DNA from 4 places in the Streptomyces sp. NPDC056479 genome. Region 2 is predicted to be linked to each of the others. Evidence: riboswitches for the same ligand, from Rfam matches in the RefSeq annotation. Region 2 holds a riboswitch; each other region holds the start of a gene.
What was found. A riboswitch is a leader RNA that binds a small molecule or an ion and turns the genes downstream of it on or off. The one in region 2 is predicted to bind cobalamin.
Positions count from the first base shown of each region.

Region 1: linked by a shared signal. The riboswitch ahead of metE (5-methyltetrahydropteroyltriglutamate--homocysteine S-methyltransferase) and the one ahead of ACFQ6S_RS17340 (prenyltransferase/squalene oxidase repeat-containing protein) in region 2 are both predicted to bind cobalamin.
Region 3: linked by a shared signal. The riboswitch ahead of ACFQ6S_RS29245 (cobalamin biosynthesis protein) and the one ahead of ACFQ6S_RS17340 (prenyltransferase/squalene oxidase repeat-containing protein) in region 2 are both predicted to bind cobalamin.
Region 4: linked by a shared signal. The riboswitch ahead of ACFQ6S_RS13085 (energy-coupling factor ABC transporter permease) and the one ahead of ACFQ6S_RS17340 (prenyltransferase/squalene oxidase repeat-containing protein) in region 2 are both predicted to bind cobalamin.

Region 1 covers NZ_JBHTRZ010000003.1:408,510-412,711, reverse strand. The annotation lists gene metE (5-methyltetrahydropteroyltriglutamate--homocysteine S-methyltransferase) at 1-2,038, opposite strand, end outside; cobalamin riboswitch at 2,193-2,417, opposite strand; gene ACFQ6S_RS13385 (3-hydroxybutyryl-CoA dehydrogenase) at 2,411-3,283, opposite strand; gene aceB (malate synthase A) at 3,280-4,202, opposite strand, start outside.
Region 2 covers NZ_JBHTRZ010000004.1:175,184-179,385, forward strand. The annotation lists gene ACFQ6S_RS17325 (alpha/beta hydrolase) at 1-643, opposite strand, end outside; gene ACFQ6S_RS17330 (nuclear transport factor 2 family protein) at 776-1,264, shown strand; gene ACFQ6S_RS17335 (phosphotransferase) at 1,261-1,935, opposite strand; cobalamin riboswitch at 1,986-2,120, shown strand; gene ACFQ6S_RS17340 (prenyltransferase/squalene oxidase repeat-containing protein) at 2,238-3,476, shown strand; gene ACFQ6S_RS17345 (SCO2322 family protein) at 3,473-4,147, shown strand; gene ACFQ6S_RS17350 (energy-coupling factor transporter transmembrane component T) at 4,147-4,202, shown strand, end outside.
Region 3 covers NZ_JBHTRZ010000008.1:60,922-65,123, reverse strand. The annotation lists gene ACFQ6S_RS29250 (cobyric acid synthase) at 1-729, opposite strand, end outside; gene ACFQ6S_RS29245 (cobalamin biosynthesis protein) at 726-1,670, opposite strand; cobalamin riboswitch at 1,771-1,913, opposite strand; gene ACFQ6S_RS29240 (hypothetical protein) at 2,031-2,252, opposite strand; gene ACFQ6S_RS29235 (anion permease) at 2,292-3,524, opposite strand; gene ACFQ6S_RS29230 (lysozyme) at 3,678-4,202, opposite strand, start outside.
Region 4 covers NZ_JBHTRZ010000003.1:344,053-348,254, reverse strand. The annotation lists gene ACFQ6S_RS13100 (energy-coupling factor ABC transporter ATP-binding protein) at 1-235, opposite strand, end outside; gene cbiQ (cobalt ECF transporter T component CbiQ) at 232-981, opposite strand; gene ACFQ6S_RS13090 (energy-coupling factor ABC transporter substrate-binding protein) at 985-1,335, opposite strand; gene ACFQ6S_RS13085 (energy-coupling factor ABC transporter permease) at 1,332-2,033, opposite strand; cobalamin riboswitch at 2,063-2,250, opposite strand; gene ACFQ6S_RS13080 (M55 family metallopeptidase) at 2,351-3,184, shown strand; gene ACFQ6S_RS13075 (M20/M25/M40 family metallo-hydrolase) at 3,177-4,202, shown strand, end outside.

The DNA.
Region 1 (4,202 bases), on a different contig from region 2:
CCAGGCTGATGACATCGGCGTCTAGGTCGTCGATGGCCTGGACGATGTCGCCGAACTCGGCGTAGCACATGTGCGTGTGGATCTGCGTGTCCGGCCGCACCCCGCCGGCGGTGAGCCGGAACGCCTCCGTGGCCCAGGCGAGGTAGGTGGTGTGATCGGCCGCGCGCAGCGGCAGCGTCTCGCGCAGCGCTGGCTCGTCCACCTGGATCACCGAAGTGCCGGCCGCTTCAAGGTCGTTCACCTCCTCACGCAGGGCGAGCGCGACCTGGCGGGCCGTCTCGGCGAGCGGCTGGTCATCGCGGACGAAGGACCAGGCGAGCATGGTGACCGGTCCGGTGAGCATGCCCTTGACCGGGCGGGAGGTGAGCGACTGGGCGTACGTCGTCCAGCGCACCGTCATCGGCTCGGGGCGGGAGATGTCGCCGGCCAGGATCGGCGGGCGGACGTACCGGGTGCCGTAGGACTGCACCCAGCCGTGCCGCGTGGCGAGGTAGCCGGTGAGCCGCTCGGCGAAGTACTGGACCATGTCGTTGCGTTCGGCCTCGCCGTGCACCAGGACGTCGATGCCGGTCGTCTCCTGGAAGGAGACGACCTCCTGGATCTCCGCCTTGATGCGCTCCTCGTAGCCGGCCGCGTCGATCCGGCCGGCGCGCAGATCGGCGCGCGCGATGCGCAGTTCGCCGGTCTGTGGGAAGGAGCCGATCGTGGTGGTCGGCAGCAACGGCAGCTTCAGGTGCGCGCGTTGGGCGGCGGCCCGCTCGGCGTACGGCTGCGAGCGGCGGGCGTCCGCCTCGGTGACGGCCGCCGAACGGGACCGGACCGCCGGGTCACCGGTGATCGGGGAGCCGGCGCGGGAGGCCAGGTCGGCCCGGTTGGCGGCCAGTTCGGCGGTGATCGTGCCGGTGCCCTGGGCGAGGCCCTTGGCGAGCGTGACGACCTCGGCGGTCTTCTGCCGCGCGAAGGCGAGCCAGCGCAGGATCTGCGGCTCGATGTCCCGCTCCGCCGCCGCGTCCAGCGGCACATGAAGGAGGGAGCAGGAGGCCGACACGTCCACCCGGTCGGCCAGGCCCAGCAGGGTGCCGAGCGTGGCCAGCGACGCCGACAGGTCGTTGACCCAGATGTTGCGGCCGTTGACGACCCCGGCCACCAGTCGCTTGCCGGGCAGCCCGCCGACGGCCGCGAGCGCGCCCAGGTTGGCGGCGGCGGACCCCGTGAAGTCCAGTGCGAGCCCCTCGACCGGCGCCTTGGCCAGCACGGGCAGCGCCTCGCCCAGCCGGTCGAAGTACGACGCGACCAGCAGCTTCGGCCGGTCGGTGCGGCCGCCGAGGTCGCGGTAGGCACGCGCGGCGGCGTTCAGCTCGGCCGGGGTGCGGTCCTGGACCAGGGCCGGTTCGTCCAGCTGAACCCACTCGGCGCCCGCCGCGCGCAGATCGGCCAGGATCTCCGCGTACACCGGCAGCAGCCGATCGAGCAGGGTCAGCGGCTCGAAGTCCGCGGCGACCCCGGGCGCGGGCTTGGCGAGCAGGAGATAGGTGATCGGGCCGACCAGGACCGGCCGGGCGGTCAGGTCCAGCGCCAAGGCCTCTTTCAGCTCGGCGACCTGCTTCGTCGAGTCGGCCGTGAACACCGTGTCCGGCCCCAACTCCGGCACGAGATAGTGGTAGTTGGTGTCGAACCACTTGGTCATTTCCAGCGGCGCGATGTCCTGGGTGCCGCGCGCCATCGCGAAGTAGCCGTCCAGGGCGTCGGCCTCGACCGAGGAGCGGTGGCGTTCGGGGATCGCGCCGAGCGCGACCGTGGTGTCCAGGACGTGGTCGTAGTACGAGAAGTCACCGGTCGGCACCTCGTGGATGCCGGCGTCGGCGAGCCGTCGCCAGTTCGAGCGGCGCAGTTCGGCGGCGGTGGAGCGGAGGGCGTCAGCGGTGACACGGCCCTTCCAGTAGCCCTCGATGGCCTTCTTCAGTTCCCGGTTCGGGCCCTGGCGGGGGTAGCCGTACACGGTGGCCCGTGCTGCCGCGGCTGCGGACTTGGTGGTCACGGAGATCTCCTTCGCGAGATGAATCCCTGAGATCCCGGCGACGGGACGAGAGCGCGAAGGGGTGACGAACCGATCGGCAACGGCCGTACGGCCGTCCGTTCGGTCATGTTCGCCGACCCGCCCTCGAGGTCACCGGGATGTCCGCGCACGAGTGGTTCGCGCGCGGGCAGTTGGCAGGTCTTCGGACTCGCGGGCACGCCCTCCTGGCCGGAGGACACCTACTGGCCGTCGCTTCCCGGGCCCGGTACGTCGGACCCAGTGCGTATGACGGCGGTCGTTCCCGCTCACCGCTGCGGGGCAGTCCCGGATTCCCACCGGGTTCCCTCTTGCGACGCATCCCGTCTGGCCGACGGGGCGAACCAGCTGCACGGATCAGCCTACCTGGCCGTACACATGGAACCCCCGGCCGCTCTTACGGCCCAGCAACCCCGCCTCCACCATCCGCTGGAGCAGCGGGGGAGGGGCGTGGAGGGGTTCCTTGAACTCCTCGTAGAGCGACTCGGCGATCGAGGCGACCGTGTCGAGGCCGATCAGGTCCGCGAGCTTCAGCGGGCCCATGGGGTGGGCGCAGCCCAGTTCCATGCCGTCGTCGATGTCGGCGGCGGTGGCGAAGCCGGACTCGGCCATGCGGATGGCGGACAGCAGGTAGGGGACGAGCAGCGCGTTGACGACGAAGCCCGCCCGGTCCTGGGAGCGGATCACGGTCCGGCCGAGGGCGCCGGTCGCGAAGTCCTCGACCCTGGCGATCGTCGCCGCCGACGTGTGCAGGGAGCTCACGACCTCCACCAGCGGCAGAACCGGCACGGGGTTGAAGAAGTGCAGGCCCACGACCCGGTCCGCGCGGCCGGTCGCCCGGCCGAGCCGCATGACCGGCAGGGAGGAGGTGTTGGTGGCCAGCACGGCCGCCGGATCCTCGACGATCTTGTCGAGCGCGGAGAACACCTCGATCTTGGCGTCCGGGTTCTCCACGACGGCCTCGACGACGAGCTGCCGGTCGGCCAGTTCCTCCAGACTGCCCGTGAACACCGTCCGGGCGAGCGCGTCCCGCGCGGCGGCCTGCTCCAGCCTGCCGCGTCGCACCGCGCGGTCTAGCGAAGCCCCCACTCGTTCCCGGGTGGCGCGGGCCGCGACCGCGTCCACCTCGCAGACCACGGTGTCGAGTCCGGCCAGCGCGCACACCTCGGCGATCCCGGCCCCCATCTGCCCGCCGCCGACCACGCCGACGCGCCCGATGCCCCCGCTCATGCCCCGGCTTCCGTCCGCCGCACCAGATGGCGGCGGTAGGCGTCCGGCGTGAAGAACCCCGGCAACTCGCCCGCCAGCGCGCTCCGTTCGAACAGCGCGCGGATCTCGTCGACCGGCGCCCACGGATACTCGGCGCCCAGCGCCACGATCTCGTCGTCGACCAGCCGCAGCACGGTCTCCCGGTCGATCACCCGGTGCCGCAGCCACTGCCAGATCTGCACCCGGGCGATCTCGGCGGTGGCCGCGTCCTCCATCAGGCCGTTGATGGCGACCGCGCCCTGTCCGCGCAGCCAGGCCGCGAAGTAGCGCAGCGCCACGGCGATGTTGACGCGCACCCCCTCGGGTGTGGGGGGCCCGCTGATCCGGCGCACCGACAGCAGGTCGGTGGCGCTGACGTCCACGTCGTCACGCATACGGTCGATCTGATGCGACCGGTCGCCGAGGACACCGCCGAACACCTCACGGCAGACCGGGACGAGCCCCGGATGGGCCACCCAGGACCCGTCGAACCCGTCCTCCGCCTCCCGCTCCTTGTCCAGCCGGACGGTGGCCAGCGCGGCCTCATTCCCGGCCGGGTCCCTGCCGGGCACCTGGGCGGCCATGCCTCCGATGGCGTGGGCGCCGCGACGGTGGCACGTGCGCACGAGGAGTTCGGTGTACGCCCGCATGAAGGGAGCAGTCATCGTCACCTTCGCCCGGTCGGGGAGAAGGAAATCGGTGCGGTGACCGAAGGTCTTGATCAGGCTGAACAGGTAGTCCCAACGGCCCGCGTTGAGCCCCGAGCTGTGCTCGCGCAGCTCGTAGAGGATCTCCTCCGTCTCGAACGCGGCGGTGATCGTCTCGATGAGGACCGTGGCCCGGACCGTGCCGCGCGGTATCCCGAGCAGTTCCTGGGCGAGGACGAACACGTCGTTCCACA
Region 2 (4,202 bases):
CGCTGTTCTGGTAGTTGGCGAGGAGCAGACCTCGGATCCCGCCATGTGCCACCACTGCCCGGTCGGCCGCGGGCAGCGCCGGAGCCAGCCAGCTCAGAAGCGACTCAGGGTTGTCTCTAATGGCATCCGCGTTACCGGCCAGTCTGGTCTTGAGTCGCTGCAGGAACCCCGCGGAATCGTGGTGGATGGCCTCGGAAGCGGCCCGGTAGGCGTCGACGTTGGAGTGTGCCATGCCGTCGAACCAATCAAGCCCGTCGGCATCGGGCGGGGCGATGCTCACCAGGGCGGCTGCGCTCGCCACCCGGTCCGGGAGCAGCGCCGCGCAGGCCAATGCGTGCGGTGCGCCTCCGGAACGGCCGATCACGGAGAAACGCGCCATCTTCAGGTGATCGGCGATGGCCTCCACGTCTGCGGCGGCGTGCTCGACCTTGCGTCCCTCGAATCGCTCGGATTCCCCGTATCCCGGTCGGTCGTAGGAGATGAGACGAATCCCCAGCCGGTACAGATCGATGGCCCGTGGACGCGGCCCGACCCTGCTACCCGGAGTGCCATGCAGCAAGAACACCGGATGTCCTTTGGGGTCCCCCGACGTCTCGAAGGCGAGCAGTCTCCGGCCGTCACCACTCTTGACGATTGAGAACACCAGGCGCGCCTCCCGTCGGCCGGCGCCTACGCGCCCTTTGGAGCCACTCGCTGAGACAAACGGTAGAGGATGGCGCCTCGCGACGTGACCGTTCAAGCGGCGCCCGGCGCGCGTGGCCGTATAAAGATCACCATGAGCACCGCAGACCCCATGAACTCCCCGCACACCATCGCCCCCTTGGACCGACTCATGGCCGAACGGGCCTGCGAGCGAGTCATTGTCGACTTCGTCCATCGCCTCGATCTCGGCGAACCAGCCTCCGTCGCGGAGTTGTTCACCGAGGACGGCATCTGGACCTGGCCGGAGGGGAAGCGGGCGGTCGAGGGTTGGGTGGCGCTGCGGGAGTACTTCGGCTCCCGGCCCGCCGACCGGCTCTCCCGCCGCATGATGTCCAACGTCCTCGTCACGGTCACCACCCCGGACACGGCGACGGCGACCTCGTACTTCACGACGTACCGCGTCGACGGTTACGAGGACGGCATAGTCCCGGCCGGGCCGCCCGTCCAGGTCGGTCACTACGAGGACGCGTTCCGCCGGATCGCGGACGACGGCAGCTGGCGGCTCACCTCACGGACCCTCCACCTTCCCTTCGGCGGACCCACCCCGCGGGCCGGCGGCTAGCCACGCATGAAGGGGCGGATCAACTCCTCGGACTTGCCCAGGAGTTCGATCTCCCCCGGCGTCATCGTCGGGTTGGCGGCCCGTCGGCGCAGCGCCTCCGTGAGGCCGTTCTCCGTGAGGTGGGACGGGTCGGTGAGGAGGGCCTTGAGGATGGCGTGGGCGGGCGCGGCGAGGGGCCCCTCGTCGACGGCGACCTGGGCGAGGATCACCGCCGAGGTGCCCCAGTCGAGGCCGGGGTCGCCCTCCTGCGTGTCGCTCCAGTCGATGACACAGGGGCCGTCGGGCGTGAGGACGACGTTGTCGGGGTGGAGGTCAAGGTGCAGGACGCGGCGCTGCGACACACGTGCGGGGATGTCGTGAAGCTGGCGCAGCAGGCGGGCCAGGATGCGGCCCGCCTCGTCCGCGCCCATGGTCCCGGCGCCCAGCGCCCCCAGCATCGTCGGCCCCGACAGCCGCCGCATCACCAGGTCGGTCCGCGAGGAGTCGGCGAGCCGGACCCGGGGCGCCGGGTAGCCGTGCTCGCGTACGTACGCCATCACCGCACCCTCGGCGAGCGCGTCCCGGTACCCCTCCCGGTCGCGGCGCAGTACCCACGCCTCGTCGATCTCGTACACGTCGGCCGTGCGCCCCGCGCCCAGCAGCCGCCCCGCCGCCCCGGTCCCCTCCGTCATGAGGGGACGGTGTCTCCGCCGCCCACAGCCCCCTCTCAACCCCTCCCTACCCCCGGGTAGAGTGTCGCCGTCGTCATCACACCCGTACGTGGGAAAGCCGGTGCAATTCCGGCGCTGACCCGCAACCGTGAACCGGTCGTCGTCGAAGGCCGGTGAGCCGGATCGCCGCGTACGTCACTGTGACCGGCTCACGTGCCCCGGCAGCCGGCCGGAGCACGGCACCGTCGAGGTATACGGAGCCGAGCCGCCGGGGCTCTCCCCTGCGCTGCCCGGTTCCCCCTAGGGAAGGGCACCCGCCGATCATGTACGTCCGTCGTAGCGCCGCGGTCCTGGCCGCCGCCGTCGTGATCGGCGCGGCCACGCCGGCCGTAGCCGCCGACTCGTCCCCGTCCGCGTCGCCGTCGAAGGCGCTTCCCGCCGAGCTGTACGGCGACGGGGATCCCACCTATGACGGCGTCTGGCGCCAGTCCCTCGCGCTGCTCGCGCAGGACACGGTGGGGGTGAAGCCGGCCAAGGGTGCGGTGGACTGGCTGGTGGGGCAGCAGTGCGCGAACGGGGCCTTCGCGCCGTACCGCGCCGACGCGAGCGGCGCCTGCGACAGCAAGCTCCTCATCGACACCAACAGCACTGCGGCCGCCGTTCAGGCCCTCGGCGCGCTCGGCGGCCACGACGCCGCCACCGGCAAGGCCGTGACCTGGCTGAAGTCGGTGCAGAACAAGGACGGCGGCTGGGGCTACACCGCGGGCGGGCCGAGTGACACGAACTCGACGTCGGTCGTGATCGGTGCGCTGGCCGCCGTGGACGAGAAGCCGGCGGAGGTCGTGAAGGACGGGCAGTCGCCCTACGACGCGCTGATCAAGCTCGCCCTGCCGTGCAAGGCCGACGAAGCGGGCGCCTTCGCCTTCCAGCCGGACAAGAAGGGTGACCTGGTCGCCAACGCGGACGCGACGGCCGCGGGCGTCGTCGGCACGCTCGGCAAGGGCCTCGTGGTGAGCGCCGGCAAGCCGTCGTCGGACGCCGCCTGCACCGACGGCGGCTACCCGGCCCCGCAGCAGGCCGCGGCCAACGGCGCCGCCTACCTCACGAAGACCCTCGCCAAGGACGGCCACCTGAAGTCCGTCCTGCCTGGAGCCGAGGACCAGCCCGACTACGGCAACACGGCCGACGCGGTCGTCGCGCTCGCCGCGCAGTCCGGTGCCGATGCCGCCCAGAAGCCCCTGCGCTGGCTGGAGCAGAACTCGGCCCAGTGGGCGGCGCAGAGCGGCCCGGCCGCCTACGCCCAGCTGATCCTCGCCGCCCACGCCACCGGCACCGACCCGCGCGACTTCGGCGGCTCCGACCTGGTCAAGCAGCTCAACGCGACCGGCCCCGCACCGCAGGACTCGCCGACGGCCACGGACAAGCAGGAGGAGAAGGACAAGGAGAAGGACGACAAGGGCGACAGTCCCTTCGGTGTCTGGTGGTACGTCGGCATCTTCCTCGTCGTCGGCATCGGCATCGGCTTCCTGCTCAGCGGCCGCAACAAGGGCCGCCGATCGTGATCCGCCGCGCACTCGTTCGCGCACTCGCTCCACTCCTGGCCGCGCTGGTCCTCGTGACCGGCGCGGCCCAGGCCGCCCAGGCGACCGGCTACCGCTACTGGTCCTTCTGGGAGCGCGACGGCGGCACCTGGACCTACGCCACCCAGGGCCCCTCCCTCGCCCGCCCGTCCGACGGGGACGTCCAGGGCTTCCGCTTCGCGGTGAGCGCGGACTCGAAGGACGCGGCCCAGCCGAGGGGCGCGGCCGAGTTCGCGGTGATCTGTGCGCGAACTCCCGCGCAGGACGGCGAGAAGCGGGTGGCGCTGGTCATCGACTTCGGTTCGGCGGCGGACGCCGCGTCGGGCGAGACGCCGCCGGATCGTCGTACCGCCTGTGCCCGGGTGGCCCCCGACGCGACGACGGCGGAGGCTCTGGCGGCGGTCGCCAAGCCCCTGCGCTACGACACGAACGCCCTGCTGTGCGCCATCGCCGGGTACCCGCAGAAGGGCTGCGGGGAGCAGGTGTCGGACACCGACAGGCCGGCGCCGACCGACAAGGAAAGCCGGCAGACGGCCACCGACAACAAGAGCGACTCCGCCGACGGTCCCTCCCTCGGCCTGGTCACGGGGATCGCCGTGGTGGCGGTACTGGGGGCGGCAGCCGTCTGGCAGGCACGACGGCGGCGAGCCTGATGGCCCCCCGGCCCACACCCACACACCCGGCCTCCATCCCCCGGCCCCAACGCCT
Region 3 (4,202 bases), on a different contig from region 2:
GGACACCCGCAGCCCGTCCTCCTCGTCGATCCCGAGCCCGTGCCGGAAGGGCAGAACGCCGTACGTGTGCCGCCCGGTGAGTCCGTGCAGCATGTCGAGGCCGGGTTCGAGGAGCGTGACGTCGCCGCGGAACTTGTTGACGAGGAACCCCGCGATGAGCTCCTGGTCCTCCGGGGACAGCAGCGCGACGGTGCCGAAGAAGGAGGCGAAGACGCCGCCGCGGTCGATGTCGCCGACGACGAGGACCGGGAGCCCGGCGTTGCGGGCGATGCCCATGTTGACGATGTCGGTCCGGCGCAGATTGATCTCCGCCGGAGAGCCGGCCCCCTCACAGATCACCGCGTCATACGTGCCCCGCAACTCGGCGAGACAGTCCAGCACGGTCCCGAGCAGCTTCTGCTGCCGCCCGCCGTGATACCCGCGTGCGCTCAGCTCGCCCACCGGCTTGCCCAGCAGCACGACCTGACTGCTCTGCTCGCCACCGGGCTTGAGCAGCACGGGATTCATCAGCGCGGTCGGCTCGACGCGACAGGCCTGGGCCTGCATGGCCTGCGCCCGCCCGATCTCGGCACCCTCCTGGGTGACGAAGGAGTTGAGGGACATGTTCTGCGCCTTGAACGGCGCGACCTTCACCCCCTGCCGCACCAGCCAACGGCAGATCCCGGCGGTGACGACGCTCTTGCCCGCGTCGGAGGTGGTGCCGGCGACGAGGAGACCACCGCCCGTCATGATGCACGCCCTTTCCTCAGGAGCCGCGCGCCGGCGCACACACCGAGCGCGAGCCAGCTCACGCGCCGCGAGAGACGTACGGCACGCTCGATGTCCGTGGCCCGAACGGCCCGTCCGGCCTCGCCGTTGAGTACCGGCCGATGCTCGACCCGCCCGCCGTACGACAGGGTGCCGCCGAGCCGAACCCCGAGCGCCCCCGCGAACGAGGCCTCGACCGGCCCGGCGTTGGGGCTCGGGTGCTGGGCGGCGTCGGCGCGCCAGGCCCGTACCGCTCCACGAGGGTCGCCTCCCGCGACGGCGGCGAGTACGGCGGTCAGCCGTGCCCCCGGCCAGCCGGCCAGGTCGTCGAGCCGGGCCGAAGCCCACCCGTAGCGGCGGTACTTGGGCGACTTGTGTCCGACCATGGCGTCGAGCGTGTTCACGGCCCGGAACCCGAGCAGCCCGGGAACCCCGCCGACGGCGCCCCACACCAGAGCCCCCACCACGGCGTCGGAGGTGTTCTCGGCGACGGACTCCACGACCGCCCGCGCGATCCCGTCCGCGTCCAGCGCCTTGGGATCCCGTCCGCACAGATGCGGCAGCCGCGCACGCGCCCCGTCGACATCCCCCGCTTCCAGGGCGCGCCCGATGAACCGGGCCTCCCGGACCAGTGAAGTCCCCCCGACGACCGCCCAGGTGGCGGCGCCGGTCAGCGCGACGGAGGCGGCGGGAGAGGTACGTACGACACGCGCGGCGAGCGCTCCGGCGGCGACGGCGCCACCGGCGCACACGGCGGTGTGCACCGCACCCCACGCGCGGTCGTCGCGCCACAACAGGCTTTCCACGGCGGCGGCGGCCCGCCCGAACGCGGCGACCGGATGCCCCCGGCGAGGATCGCCGAGCAGCAGATCACCGAGAAGTCCGGCGGCGGCGCCGTACGCGAAGACGCGATCGGCTCGCATCGGGGTCAGCCGACCGTGGGGTCACACGTGGGTCTGATACTGCGTGTCGATCGGCAGGCGGGCATCGCGTCATGTCCTCACTCAGGGTGTCCACGCCCTGGTTCGACGAGACCGGCGGTGAGAGTTCCTGGCTCCCGGGGCTTTCTACCCCGGTGACAGTGGCGGGACCGCGCCGGAATCACACCGGCTTCCTCTTCTGCCGCCGTACTTGGCCCCGGCAGTCCACCACGGGGTTGGAAGGGGCGTCAACTTGCCGTTGACCTGCGACGGGAGAGTGTGCGAAGGCCCACACAGCGGAGAGGTGCGGGACGGTCGTCCGTCCCGCACCTCGGGTGTTTCAGGTGATGCTCGCGCTGTGCGTCAGGCCACGATCAGATAGATCCCGTACGCCACCGCCGCCGCGCACGCGGCGAAGCACGCGTAGGCACCGGTGACCGCGAGAGCGGCCGAGCCGCCCTGGGCCGAGGCCTTCTCCTGGCGGGACAGGCCGACGATGCCGAGGGTGAACAGGCCCACCAGGGCCACCGTGACCACGAGGCTGACGCCGAAGACGGAGCCGAGGGCCGCCCAGTCGATCTTCATGCTTCTTCTTTCTTGGGTAGCTGAGTAACTGGGTGGTCGTCAGACGGAGGCCTGCGAGGGCGCCGCCTCGGCGGACGGGGCCGGGATCGTGGCCGTCAGGTCCTCGGGCGCCGGGCCCGCCGGGGGCGGGGTCACGGCGGCGATGGCCGTGGTGACCACGCCGGGCGACTCGTCCGCCTCGTTGACGTTCGTGTGGTCGACGACCTCGCGGCGGGAGAGCTTCCAGATCGCGGCGCTGGAGGAGATCAGGAAGACGGCGACCACGGCCGTGCCCCAGGCGCCGAAGCCCGTGACGTACTCCGCGAGCGCGCCGACCAGGGCGGCGGCCGGGAGGGTCAGACCCCACGCGACGAACATCCGGGTGGCCGTCGACCAGCGGACGACACCGCCCTTGCGGCCGAGGCCGGCGCCCATCACCGAACCGGAGACGGAGTGCGTGGTGGACAGGGAGAAGCCGAGGTGGGAGGAGGCCAGGATGACCGTGGCCGCGCTGGTCTGGGCGGCGAAGCCCTGCTGCGGCTGAAGGTCGGTCAGGCCCTTGCCCATGGTGCGGATGATGCGCCAGCCGCCGAGGTACGTGCCGAGCGCGATGGCCAGACCCGCGGAGAGGATGACCCACAGGGGCGGGTCGGAGTCGGGGGCGACGGCGCCGCCGGCGACCAGGGCGAGGGTGATGATGCCCATGGTCTTCTGCGCGTCGTTGGTGCCGTGGGCGAGGGAGACCAGGCCGGCGGAGGCGATCTGCCCGGTGCGGTAGCCCTTGGCGGCGGCCTTGCCGTCGGCCTTCTTGCCGAGGGTGTAGGTCAGGCGGGTGGCCAGCAGCGCGGCGATGCCCGCGACCAGCGGGGCGGCGATCGCCGGGATCAGCACCTTGGTGACGAGCGCGTCACCGTGGACGGCGCCGACTCCGGCCGAGGCGATGGTGGCGCCGATCAGGCCGCCCATGAGGGCGTGGGAGGAGCTGGACGGCAGGCCCACGAGCCAGGTCAGCAGGTTCCAGAGGATCGCGCCGACCAGCGCGGCGAATATGACCTCGGGACGTATGCCGGTCTCGTCGACGAGACCTTTGGAGATCGTGTTGGCGACCTCCACGGAGAGGAAGGCGCCGACAAGGTTCAGCACGGCGGACATGGCCACCGCGACCTTGGGCTTGAGCGCACCGGTCGAGATGGTCGTGGCCATCGCGTTGGCGGTGTCGTGGAAACCGTTCGTGAAATCGAACGCGAGTGCGGTTACCACCACAATCGCGAGGATCAGCGAGAAGTTTTCCATTTACCCAGGCAATCGTTCGAGGTCATTGGCCGGACGAACGTAAGTAACCTGGATGAACGAAAGGTGAACTGGGGTGGGCCGCACGGTGTCCGGGAGCGCCGGAAGAGGAGACCTTCGGTCTGCCGGTCGCCGCACGGCCCAGGCGCCGCCGGGCTAGTAGCCGCGAGCGAACTTCCTCAGCTGGGTCATGGAGCCGTTGAAGAGATTTTGATCACCCGGCAGGCTGCCGCCGTTGTCGTACTGCCAGAAGGTCCAGAACTGCCATCCGGCCGGCATCGAGCCCGCGGTCGAGGAGTTGTAGCGCGCTATCCACAGGGCGTGGTTCGAGGCGAACGCGCGGCTGGCGCCGGTGCAGTTGTTCCACCAGTGGGTGGTCGTGTAGATCACCGGCCGGCGGCCGGTCAGCCGCTTCACCTCGTTGCTGAAGGACTGGATCCAGCCGACCATCTTGGTCTTGCTCAGTCCGTAGCACTTGTGCTTGCTGTACGGGTTGTACTCGATGTCGAGGGCGGGCGGCAGGGTCCAGCCGTCCGACCGCCAGCCGCCGCCGTTGCGCACGAAGAACGCGGCCTGGGTCCGGCCGGACGACTTGTCCGGCAGCGCGAAGTGGTAGGCGCCGCGGACCAGGCCCGCGTTGCGGGAGCCGGAGTACTGCTGGCCGAAGTAGGGGTTGCGGTA
Region 4 (4,202 bases), on a different contig from region 2:
GCCCCTTGCGGTCGTACCGGACCGCCGTACCCTCCACCGTCAACCTGCCGTCGCGCGGCTCGAGTCCGCCGCTGAGCAGCCGCATCAGGGTGGTCTTTCCGCTGCCGTTACGGCCCAGCAGCGCCAGCGCGCGCCCCTCGCACACGTCGAAGTCGAGGCCGCTGAGCACGACGGGACCGTCCTCGTAGGCGTAGGACGCGCCCCGCAGGGCGACCAGGGCGGTGGGCTCGCTCATGGCAGGGCCTTCTCCAGTACGAGGGTGAGGGCGGCCAGCGCTGCGAGCAGGGCGCAACTCGCGGCCGTGAAGCGGACGGAGACCCGGGCCTCGGGCACCAGGACCCGCAGTGTGCCGTCGTAGCCGCGCCCGGCGAGCCCGGCCTGGAGCCGGGTGGCCCGGTCGAAGGCCCGCACGAACGCGGTGGCACCGAGCCCGGATAGCGAGCGCCACTCCGCGGCCCGGCTGGTGTGGCCGAGCCGGGCGGCCTGTGCGTCCCGGATACGCCGCACCGAGTCCAGAAGCAGGAAGCTCATGCGGTACGTGACCAGGGCGACATCGACGACCGGCGCGGGCACCCCGGCCTTCACCAGACGGGGCAGCAGATCGGACATCGGCGTGGTGAAGGCGAACAGCAGCACGCCGAGAGAGGCGGCCGAGGTGCGCAGCAGCAGCTCCCCGGCACGCAGCCCCCCGTCGTCGGCGAGGGACACGAAGCCCTCCGGGCCGCCCACTTGGACCAGCAGCGTCACCGCGCCGGTCACACAGAAACCGAGCGGTACGCGATAGGCGCGCCACAGCCGCCGCGCGGGCACGCCCGCCGGACCCATCAGCGCGGCGAGCGCGGTGACCAGGACCAGCGCGGCGCCCGGCCAGGGCGGCAGCGAGATCGCGAGCACGGTGAGGCCGAGCCCGAGCACGGCCTTGTCCACGGGATGACGGCGGCGCCAGCGACTGCTGTGCGCCGCCGCGTCGATCGGCAGCACCCGTCAGACCTTGTCGGCCTTCGGTTCCTCGCCGGCGGGCTCTCGCACCAGCGCCCGCTGTTCGCCCTGCCGCCGGCCCCGGTGCAGGCCGAAGTAGTAGGCGAGAACACCGGCGCCGAGGGCCGCCTGGAGGCTGAACAGGGCCGACTCGATCTCACCCGACGGCGGCTCGTACAGCGGCGAGAACCAGGGCTCGTAATCCGGCTTGATCTCGGTGATCGCCGTCTCCGCCTCGCCGTCGGCGCCGGTGAACGGCTCCTCCTTGTGGTCGCCCAGGCCGAGCGCGAGCGGCAGCACGGCGAGCGCGGCCACGACGAGCAGCAGCAGGACATTGATCTTCGTGTTCTTGCTCATCGGGCCACCGCCTCCGTCTCGGTCCGCGACTGCTTCTTGGCGAGGAACACGCCCAGCCGGGTCAGTTCGCCCTTGCTGGACTGCACCAGCAGCCGCATCACGAGCACCGTGAGCAGGCCCTCGCTCACCGCGAGCGGGATCTGGGTGACGGCGAAGATGGAGCCGAACTTGCCGAGCGCGCCCAGGAATCCGCTGCTCGGGTCGGGGAAGGCGAGCGCCAGCTGGACGCTGGTCACACAGTAGGTGGACAGATCGGCGACGAACGCCCCGAAGAACACGGCGACCATCAACGGCACGTCATAGCGCCGCAGCAGCTTGTAGATCGCGTACCCGGCCCAGGGCCCGACGATCGCCATCGAGAAGACGTTGGCGCCGAGCGTGGTCAGGCCGCCGTGCGCGAGCAGCAGCGCCTGGAAGAGCAGGGTGATGGTGCCCAGGACCGCCATGATCGGCGGCCGGAACAGGATGGCGCCCAGTCCGGTGCCGGTGGGATGCGAGCAGCTGCCGGTCACCGAGGGCAGCTTCAGCGCGGACAGGACGAAGGTGAAGGCTCCGGAGGCGCCGAGGAGCAGTGTGCTCTCGGGATGCTCCCTGACCTCACGGGTGAGTGACCGTACTCCGTGGACGACGAACGGCGCGGACGCGACGCCCCAGGCGACCGCGTGCGCCGGCGGGAGGAAACCCTCGGCTATGTGCATGGCTCAGCAGACCCTCTCCAGCACCTCGTGGATGGTTGACGCGCCTTGGCCGGTCTCCTGGCTGACGGGTACCACACGCCCGTGCTCCGCCTTCCCGGGTTCCGAAGAACCCAGTGGCTGCCCGTGAGGGCCGGAGCCGGACTTCCCGATTCACAGTGGCGAGGGCCGCACCGGCATCACACCGGATTTCCCGTTCACCAAGGCGTGGTGACAGTAGTGCCCGGACACGGTGGCTGACAAGCAGGCCTCGGGGGCGCGAAAGCGGCGTTCGTCCGCTTCGTGGCGGGTTCACGCGCGGGCGCGTAACGTGACGGAGCATGAAGATCCTCATCAGCGCCGACATGGAGGGCGCCACCGGCGTGACCTGGCCGGGCGACGTGCTCCCCGGGACGCCGCAGTGGGAGCGCTGCCGGGGGATGTTCACCTCGGACGTCAACGCCGCGGTGCTGGGGTTCTTCGACGGCGGCGCCGACGACGTCGTCATCAACGAGGCGCACTGGTCCATGCGCAATCTGCTGCTCGAACGGCTCGACGAGCGGGCCGAGATGCTCACCGGCCGGCACAAGTCGCTGTCCATGGTCGAGGGCGTCCAGCACGGCGACGTGGACGGCATCGCCTTCGTCGGCTACCACGCGGGCGCCGGCATGGAAGGTGTCCTCGCCCACACCTACCTCGCGAACTCCGTCACAGGGGTGTGGCTGAACGACGTACGCGCCAGCGAGGGGCTGCTCAACGCACACGTCGTCGCCGAGTACGGCGTGCCCGTCGTGCTCGTCACCGGCGACGACGTGGCCTGCGAGGACGCGCTCGGGTACGCGCCCGGGGCGCTGAAGGTCGCCGTCAAGGACCACGTCTCGCGGTACGCCGCCGTGTGCCGTACGCCCGCCAGGACCGCCGCCGACATCCGCGCGGCGGCGAAGGAGGCGGCCGCGCTGGCGGTCCGTCAGCAGCCGGTGACCGGCGGCCCGTTCACGGTCGCCGTCGAGTTCGACGCCGAGCACCTCGCGATGGCCGCCACCGTCGTCCCGGGCGTCGAACGTATCGGCGAGCGAAAGGTGGCGTACACCAGCGAGCGCATGTACGAGGGAATCCGTACCTTCAAGGCGGTCACCACGATCGTCTCGGCCGCGGTGGAGGAGCAGTATGGCTGACGGGCAGGCACTGGAGGAGGTCGTGACGTTCACGTCCGACCTCATCCGCATCGACACCACCAATCGCGGGGGCGGGGACTGCCAGGAGCGTCCCGCTGCCGAGTACGCCGCCGCGCGGCTGGCCGAGGCGGGCCTGGAGCCCACTCTGCTGGAGCGCGTCAAGGGCCGTACAAACGTCGTCGCGCGCATCGAGGGCAGCGACCCCTCGGCGGACGCGTTGCTCGTCCACGGTCATCTGGACGTGGTGCCCGCGCAGGCCGACGAGTGGAGCGTGCACCCGTTCTCCGGGGAGATCCGCGACGGGGTGGTGTGGGGGCGGGGCGCGGTCGACATGAAGAACATGGACGCGATGATCCTCGCCGTCGTCCGGGCCTGGGCGCGGGAGGGCGTACGGCCCCGCCGGGACGTCGTGATCGCGTTCACCGCGGACGAGGAGGCGAGCGCCGCGGACGGCTCCGGCTTCCTCGCGGACCGGCACGCCGGACTGTTCGAGGGCTGCACCGAGGGGATCGGCGAGTCGGGCGCGTTCACCGTCCATGACGGCAGCGGCCGGCAGATCTACCCGCTCGCGGCCGGCGAGCGTGGCACCGGCTGGCTCAAGCTCACGGCACGCGGCAGGGCCGCGCACGGCTCCCGGCCGAACCGGGAGAACGCGGTGACCCGCCTCGCCGCCGCCGTCACCCGCATCGGCGCCCACGAGTGGCCGATCCGACTGACCCCGACGGTGCGCGCCGCCCTCACCGAACTGGCCGCGCTGTACGGTCTCGACGCCGACATGGACGACGTGGACGGGCTGCTGGCCAAGCTCGGCAATGCGGCCAAGCTCGTGGAGGCGACCGTCCGCAACAGCGCCAACCCGACGATGCTGGAAGCCGGTTACAAGGTCAATGTGATCCCGGGGGAGGCCGTGGCCTATGTCGACGGCCGGTATCTCCCGGGCTTCGAGGACGAGTTCCGGGCGACCATCGACGAACTCACCGGCCCGGACGTGGACTGGGAGTTCCACCATCACGAGGTG